Marinoscillum sp. 108: one gene and its partner. Each later gene encodes a partner of the first gene's protein in a complex. Links are inferred from orthologs where the notes say so. Each region holds a gene or a part of one and is shown on either strand. Other genes may lie near its edges.

Region 1 (3,192 bases):
TCGATTTAAAGAACTGACATGAAATTAGCTTTCTTTTTTCTTGCCCTGGCGGCAGGCTGCACCCGTACCTCCGAGGTGTGTATAGATGAAGACAAAATCAATGAGCAAGCCATTTGTACCATGGATTATAATCCTGTGTGCGGCTGTGATGGGCAAACTTACAGCAATGCCTGCCACGCCGAATCGCGCGGCCTGATCAGCTATGACCCAGGTGCCTGCGAATAACTACAACTTACTGACTATTGCTTTTTTGGGAATGATGATGCGCCACATGCCTCTGAAATTCCCCACCTCATAATTGACAGCCTCGTCGTTGGGGTATCGGGATTTGATCAGACTGTAATTCTCTGGTGTAATATCGGAGCCAACTTGCCCATGACAGTTGAGACACAGCGTGGAGCCAATCGTTATGGGCTTGGTGTAAATAAGGCTTTCCGCATCATATTCCTGAATCTGTCCATCCAGATTCTCCGGCACATAGGCATAAGCTTCCCAGATGGCTTTGTCTGATTCCGAAAGCATGTTGCCCGGGTTTCTGGGCTTATCGGTCACACGGCTTATGGTTACTCCCAGGCTATCCTGCAGACCGGCGGCAATGCCCGAAGCACTCAGTTGGCAGAAGTCAATAGCGCCACTGATCCCATTTTCCACAATCGCACGCTTGAGTGTATTGAGGTAGGCATTTGCTGTGGCCGACAATATTTCTTCTCCGAGTTCCTCACCTTTGAGCATCAGATCTGCAGGGACAATCCGTTTTAACTCGCGGGCGGCTTTTTCCTGACGAAAGCCTTCTCTATCCACTGGTTTCTTGGGTGTGCAGGAGTAGATGCAGAGGAAACCAAACACTAGAATCAAGGTGTTTTTAGTAGGTCGCATAAAAGTCTTTTGGCTTTATATAATTTTGCAGACTAAAGTTAACGGAGATGATTGATAAACTTGAAGCAATCAAGAAAAGGTTTGAGGAGGTAAGTCAGCTGATTGTGCAGCCAGATGCGATGGCTGATATGGGTAATTATGCCAAGTTGAATAAAGAATATAGTGACCTGGGGAAGGTGGTGAAGAAATATGACGAGTACACTCATCTGTTGGCTAACCTCAAAAGTGCCAAGGAGGTGCTCGAAACGGAAAAGGATGAGGAGTTTCGGGAAATGGCCAAAATGGAGTTGGATGAGCTGGCGCCCAAAAGGGACGAACTTGAGGAAGAGTTGAAAATGATGCTCATCCCTAAAGATCCGAATGACAGTAAAAATGTGATTTTGGAAATACGTGCCGGTACTGGCGGGGACGAGGCAGCCATCTTTGCCGGAGACCTTTTTAAAATGTACGAGCAGTTTGCGGCGGATCAGGGTTGGAAGTTTTCAGTAATGAGTCTTACCGAGGGCACGGCAGGCGGTTTTAAGGAAATTGTGACCAGTGTGGAGGGAGAAGATGTCTACGCCAAGTTAAAATTCGAATCGGGTGCTCACCGGGTGCAGCGTGTACCTCAGACAGAATCTCAGGGGAGAGTGCATACCTCGGCTGCTACAGTGGCGGTGCTGCCAGAAGCCGAAGAGGTGGATGTGGAGTTGAACATGGGCGACATCAGAAAAGATACCTTTAGGGCTTCGGGAGCAGGAGGTCAGCACATCAACAAAACAGAATCTGCCGTTCGTCTGACGCACGCACCGTCTGGTTTGGTGGTGGAGTGCCAGGACGGCCGCTCTCAGCATGCCAACTATGACAAGGCTTTGAAAGTACTGCGGTCAAGGCTCTATGAAATAGAACTTAAAAAACACAATGACGCCATTAGTTCTCAGCGAAAAACCATGGTGGGCTCCGGAGATCGATCTGATAAAATCAGAACGTATAACTATCCGCAAGGGCGGGTGACAGATCATCGAATCAACCACACGGTCTACAATTTGCCCACAATTATGAGTGGAGAAATAGGTGAGTTTATTGAGAAACTTAGAATAGCGGAAAACTCAGAGTTACTAAAAGCTGAGGGTCAGGAATAAACCCAGCGGTTTTCCGTTGATCTACAAATGAAAAATTTTTTACCTCTCTTATTTATTCTATTGACAGGAATACTGGCTTGCGAACCGGAAGAAGAGAAAATCACTACTTCTTTAGATGTAAAGTTGGCGTTTAGCACAGACACCGTCCTTTTTGACACGCTCCTGACAGAGCGCCTGAGTGTGACCAAGCGCCTGAGAATTTACAACCCCAATGATAAGGCAGTAAAAATTCATGATATCAGGCTGGGAAAAGGTAGGGCCTCTGACTATTCCATGATTGTCAACGGCCAATCAGGGACCACCATCAAAGATCAGGTACTTTTTGGAGGTGATAGCCTGCTGATATTAGTAAGTGTGGAAATAGATCAGCAAAACAAAGACTTGCCTTATCTGGTCAAGGACTCCATCACCGTCTCATGGGGCAAGTACCTGGCTAATGTCAAGCTGGTGGCCTATGGTCAGGACGCCAACTTTGTGAATAGCCGCCTGATTTGTGATGAAGTGTGGACGGCAGACAGGCCTTATGTTATTTACAATTTTGCTTTGCTAGACAGCCTGTGTACCCTCACCGTTCAGCCGGGCACCAAAATTTATCTTGACAATGGGGCTTCATTTTTTGTACAAGGGAGCCTCAAAATTCTTGGAGATTCTGGCAGGCATGTTACCATTAGGAACACCCGGTTCGATCCGGACTATCTGGAAGCCCCCGGTCAATGGGGCGGCATTTACTTTTTGGAGGGTAGCAAAGACAATGAAATCAGGTATGCAGATATAGAAAATGGTGAAATAGGCTTGCGGGTTGGCACTCCAGACGATGACGAAAAGTATGATCTGGAGATTTCCCATACCACCATTCGTCATATGTCGGTGGCTGGTATCCTGGCATTTTCTTCGGATGTTTATGCTTACAATACACTCATTCACAATGCCGGAGGCTTTCTCGTCGGTAATCTGGCGGGAGGAAATTATAAATATGAGCATTGTACATTTACCAATGTGCCTAGTTTTTTCATCTCGGATGATCCCATGATCCAGTTTTCTGATAATGTGATTCTGGCGGATGATGACGTGCTGGTCGGTGACCTGTCTGTAGAAATTACCAACTCCATTTTGTGGGGGGAAGGGGTCAATCAACTTTTTGTAGGAGATGGAGGCGGAGCCACGGTGGTCACCAAGATTCAGTCGAATATTATCA
Region 2 (3,320 bases), 380 kb from region 1 along the record:
GCGCTGAAAAAGGTGAAGAGCTATATCCAAAATGGGAAGAGAAATTTGAAAATCTGTATAGAAAAGCAACATGCCGACAGGTAGAAAACATAGCACATTAACCAGAGAGCAGATCCGGAACTATCTGGAGGGAAAACTGACGGGCAAAAATGCCCATGCGGTGGAGCGTCAGTTGCTCAATGATCCTTTTGACGAGGAGGCTATGGAAGGATATGCACTGTTTGATCCAGAACTTACCGAAACGGATCTGGATGGGCTGATGAAAAGGGTGGCAGCAAGGTCCAAAAAGCGCCAGAGTTATGCGTGGCGTTGGGCAGCTACTTTCGCACTCCTTGCGGTGGCTGCTGTGGTTGTTTGGTTGGTGGTACCGTCCTTAGACCCTGCCAGTGACCAGCTATCCCTGAAAGAAGAAGACAAACAGGAAAAAGACGCGGCTGATATGGGAGATTCCAAAATTGTGCAAGAAGAGGTTGTCATCCCGGAGCCACCTTTCATCAAAGAAGAAAGCGTCCCGGTTGCTGAAGCAACCCGACCAAAGCCCGAAGAAAACATACTGACGGAAGAAAATGAGGAGGGTCCTTCTCAGGAAGATGTAGCGATCACTACCAGGCGTCCGGAACCCTCTGCAGATGAATTGATGGAGGAGGATCAGGTCATTGAGCTGGCAGATGAGACACTGGCTGAGGTGGTGATGGAAGAGGTGATTCCGGAAGAGAGCTCCGCACTGAAGAAGGAAGCGGTAGCTATGAGCAGATCCACAGGAGCAGTGACCCGATCAGCTCTGGGGGTAGATAATATGGTGACGGGCACGGTCACTGATGAAGCTGGAACCCCATTGCCAGGAGTGACGGTGGTGGTGAAAGGCACCGCCTATGGAGTGATGAGTGATAGCAATGGTCAATACAACCTGGAACTCGCAGATAGAAGCGCTGTGCTTGTGTTCTCCTATGTGGGTTATGACCAGATAGAGCTGAAGGTAGGCGACAGAAGGCAGTTGAACGTGGAGCTGGAGACGGATGTACAGGCACTCTCCGAGGTGGTAGTGACCACCTATGCGGAGACCAATGAAATGAGCTTTGAGAGTGCCGAACCGGCAGAGGGATTAAAAGCCTACCGGTCTTACCTGGAGCGAGAACTGAACTATCCCAGGACGGCTATCGACAGCAATGTTTCAGGTAAAGTAATCCTGAAAGTTGCCATTCTCGCCACTGGAGAGATAGGAACGATTGAAGTGAAGCGAAGCCTCGGATTTGGCTGTGATGAGGAGGCGATGAGGTTGGTACGAACAGGTCCCCCGTGGAGAGCAGCCACCAGAAATGGAGAGCCTGTAGAAAGTCAGGTTCGGGTAAAGGTGGTATTCCAACCGGAGTAGGTCAGAGGAGTATTGCCCTTACCATGCGATCTTTGCCATTCAGGTCTTGAAAAACTTTTACGTCTTCGTATCCTTTTGTTCTCAGCATGTCTTTCGTTGCCAGTCCAAAGGCCTCATGGATTTCGAAATAGAGCTTTCCTCCCGGGGCTAGGTGAGTTAGCCCAATCTCGGCAATGCGTCGGTAAAAAATGAGCGGGTCATCATTCGAGACGAAGAGTGCCCCTTCCGGCTCAAAGGCCACCACATTCTCATGCATTTCGATGCGATCCGCCTCCGGTATATAAGGAGGGTTACTCACGATGAGGTCATACTGCTGTGGAGGAATTTCCCCAAACACATCCTGTACCTCCATGTTGACTTGAGCTCCCAACGCCTGGCTGTTTTTCTGAGCGGTTTTTACAGCTCCTTCAGAGATGTCCCAACCAGTCACATTTGAGGCCCTCATGGCCAGCGCGAGACTGATGGCAATGCATCCGGTGCCAGTACCTATATCCAGGATATTGAGTTTTTGATGACGATCATTCTCATCAAGTATCAACTCCACCAGCTCCTCGGTTTCTGGTCTGGGAATTAGGGTATGTTTATTCACCAGATATTTTCGATCCATAAAATAAGCAAAGCCGATGACGTGCTGCACGGGCACATTTCTCAGCAGCTGTAGCATGGCAGACCGGAGCTTTTCATGGTCACTTTCCGAAAGCTCTCTTTCAGGATTGGTGAGTCGGTGGATCCGGGTGATCCCCAAATGATCTTCCAGCAAGAGATTGATGATTGACTCTGCCTCTCTTTCTCCATAGATAGGAGTGAGTTGAAGAACTGATTCTTTGTAAATTGCGGACACTTTGTGATTCACAGCACGAAGTTACCGAATATGTCAGATCAACAATGGATGCAAAGAGCGCTGGAGCTTGCCCGTCTGGGTTTGGGCAATGTGAGCCCCAACCCTATGGTAGGGTGCGTGATTGTGAAAGATGACAAAATCATTGGGGAGGGCTATCACGAGCAGTACGGAGGGCCGCATGCGGAAGTGAATGCTGTACAAGCTGTGAAGGATCAGTCCCTTTTGGCTCAGAGCACCGCTTATGTCACGTTGGAGCCCTGTTCGCATTTCGGAAAGACTCCACCTTGTGCCGACTTGCTGGTGCGTCATCAGGTAAAGCGGGTGGTCATTTGTAATGAGGATCCCAATCCTTTGGTAGCCGGGCAGGGCATTGAGCGACTGAGGAATGCCGGAATTGAAGTGGAAATCGGTTTGTTAAGGGAAGAGGGGAGAGTGCTCAACAGAAGGTTTTTCACTGCATTTGAAAAGAAAAGACCCTATGTGATCCTGAAGTGGGCACAGACCGCTGATGGTTTTGTAGCCCGTGAAAACTATGACAGCAAATGGATCAGCAATACTTATTCGAGACAGCTGGTGCATAAGTGGCGTGCTGAGGAGGATGCTATTTTGGTGGGGACCAATACGGCTCGTTACGATAATCCATCTTTGACCACCAGAGACTGGAAGGGCAAAAATCCTGTGCGTTTTTTCATTGACAGAACGTTGTTGTTGAACAAGGGAATGCATCTCATGGATGGAACCGTACCTACTTATTGTTTTACGGAAGGGGAGGGTGAAAACAGGCAGAATTTGACATTTATTCAGCAGGAGCAGATTGCACCTGAAGCCATTTTAGCTTCGATCAGCGAATTGAAAATCCAGTCTTTGATTATGGAGGGTGGAAGCGGGTTACTCAACTCTTTCATTGAACGTGGACTTTGGGATGAAGCCAGGGTTTTCATTGCCCCTCACACTTTTGGTAAAGGCATTGCTGCCCCTCATATTTCCGGTGAACTTTTGTCAGCAGAGGACGTTTTAGGAGATCGGTTATTAATTTATAAAAATCATTGAAAGCGCTACCATGGCAGAAGAACTAAACATTATCCATACCACTGACAAGAGGGAAAA

Evidence for each region.
Region 2: the proteins of prfA (region 1) and prmC are in contact, whole or in part, in a crystal structure (PDB 2B3T), measured with the Escherichia coli proteins. The link is inferred for Marinoscillum sp. 108 from one-to-one orthologs.

Annotation. Positions count from the first base shown.
Region 1 is NZ_LR734808.1:2,891,379-2,894,570, reverse strand. What follows is about bases 96-2,960. They hold prfA (peptide chain release factor 1), read left to right. Parts: upstream 96-923; coding sequence 924-1,997; downstream 1,998-2,960. Other genes in these bases: GV030_RS11460 (right-handed parallel beta-helix repeat-containing protein), read left to right, coding at 2,025-2,960; GV030_RS11470 (DUF3365 domain-containing protein), read right to left, coding at 226-876; GV030_RS11475 (Kazal-type serine protease inhibitor domain-containing protein), read left to right, coding at 96-225. Also shown: GV030_RS11480 (DNA-3-methyladenine glycosylase I), read left to right, coding at 1-22; more of GV030_RS11475, read left to right, coding at 19-95; more of GV030_RS11460, read left to right, coding at 2,961-3,192. UniProt on the Escherichia coli protein: Peptide chain release factor 1 directs the termination of translation in response to the peptide chain termination codons UAG and UAA.
Region 2 is NZ_LR734808.1:3,274,720-3,278,039, forward strand. The notes cover bases 300-3,292. They hold prmC (peptide chain release factor N(5)-glutamine methyltransferase), read right to left. Parts: upstream 2,226-3,292; coding sequence 1,374-2,225; downstream 300-1,373. Other genes in these bases: GV030_RS13295 (energy transducer TonB), read left to right, coding at 300-1,372; ribD (bifunctional diaminohydroxyphosphoribosylaminopyrimidine deaminase/5-amino-6-(5-phosphoribosylamino)uracil reductase RibD), read left to right, coding at 2,244-3,263; GV030_RS13310 (GAF domain-containing protein), read left to right, coding at 3,274-3,292. Outside these bases: GV030_RS13290 (RNA polymerase sigma factor), read left to right, coding at 1-84; more of GV030_RS13295, read left to right, coding at 71-299; more of GV030_RS13310, read left to right, coding at 3,293-3,320. UniProt on the Escherichia coli protein: Methylates the class 1 translation termination release factors RF1/PrfA and RF2/PrfB on the glutamine residue of the universally conserved GGQ motif, i.e. on 'Gln-235' in RF1 and on 'Gln-252' in RF2.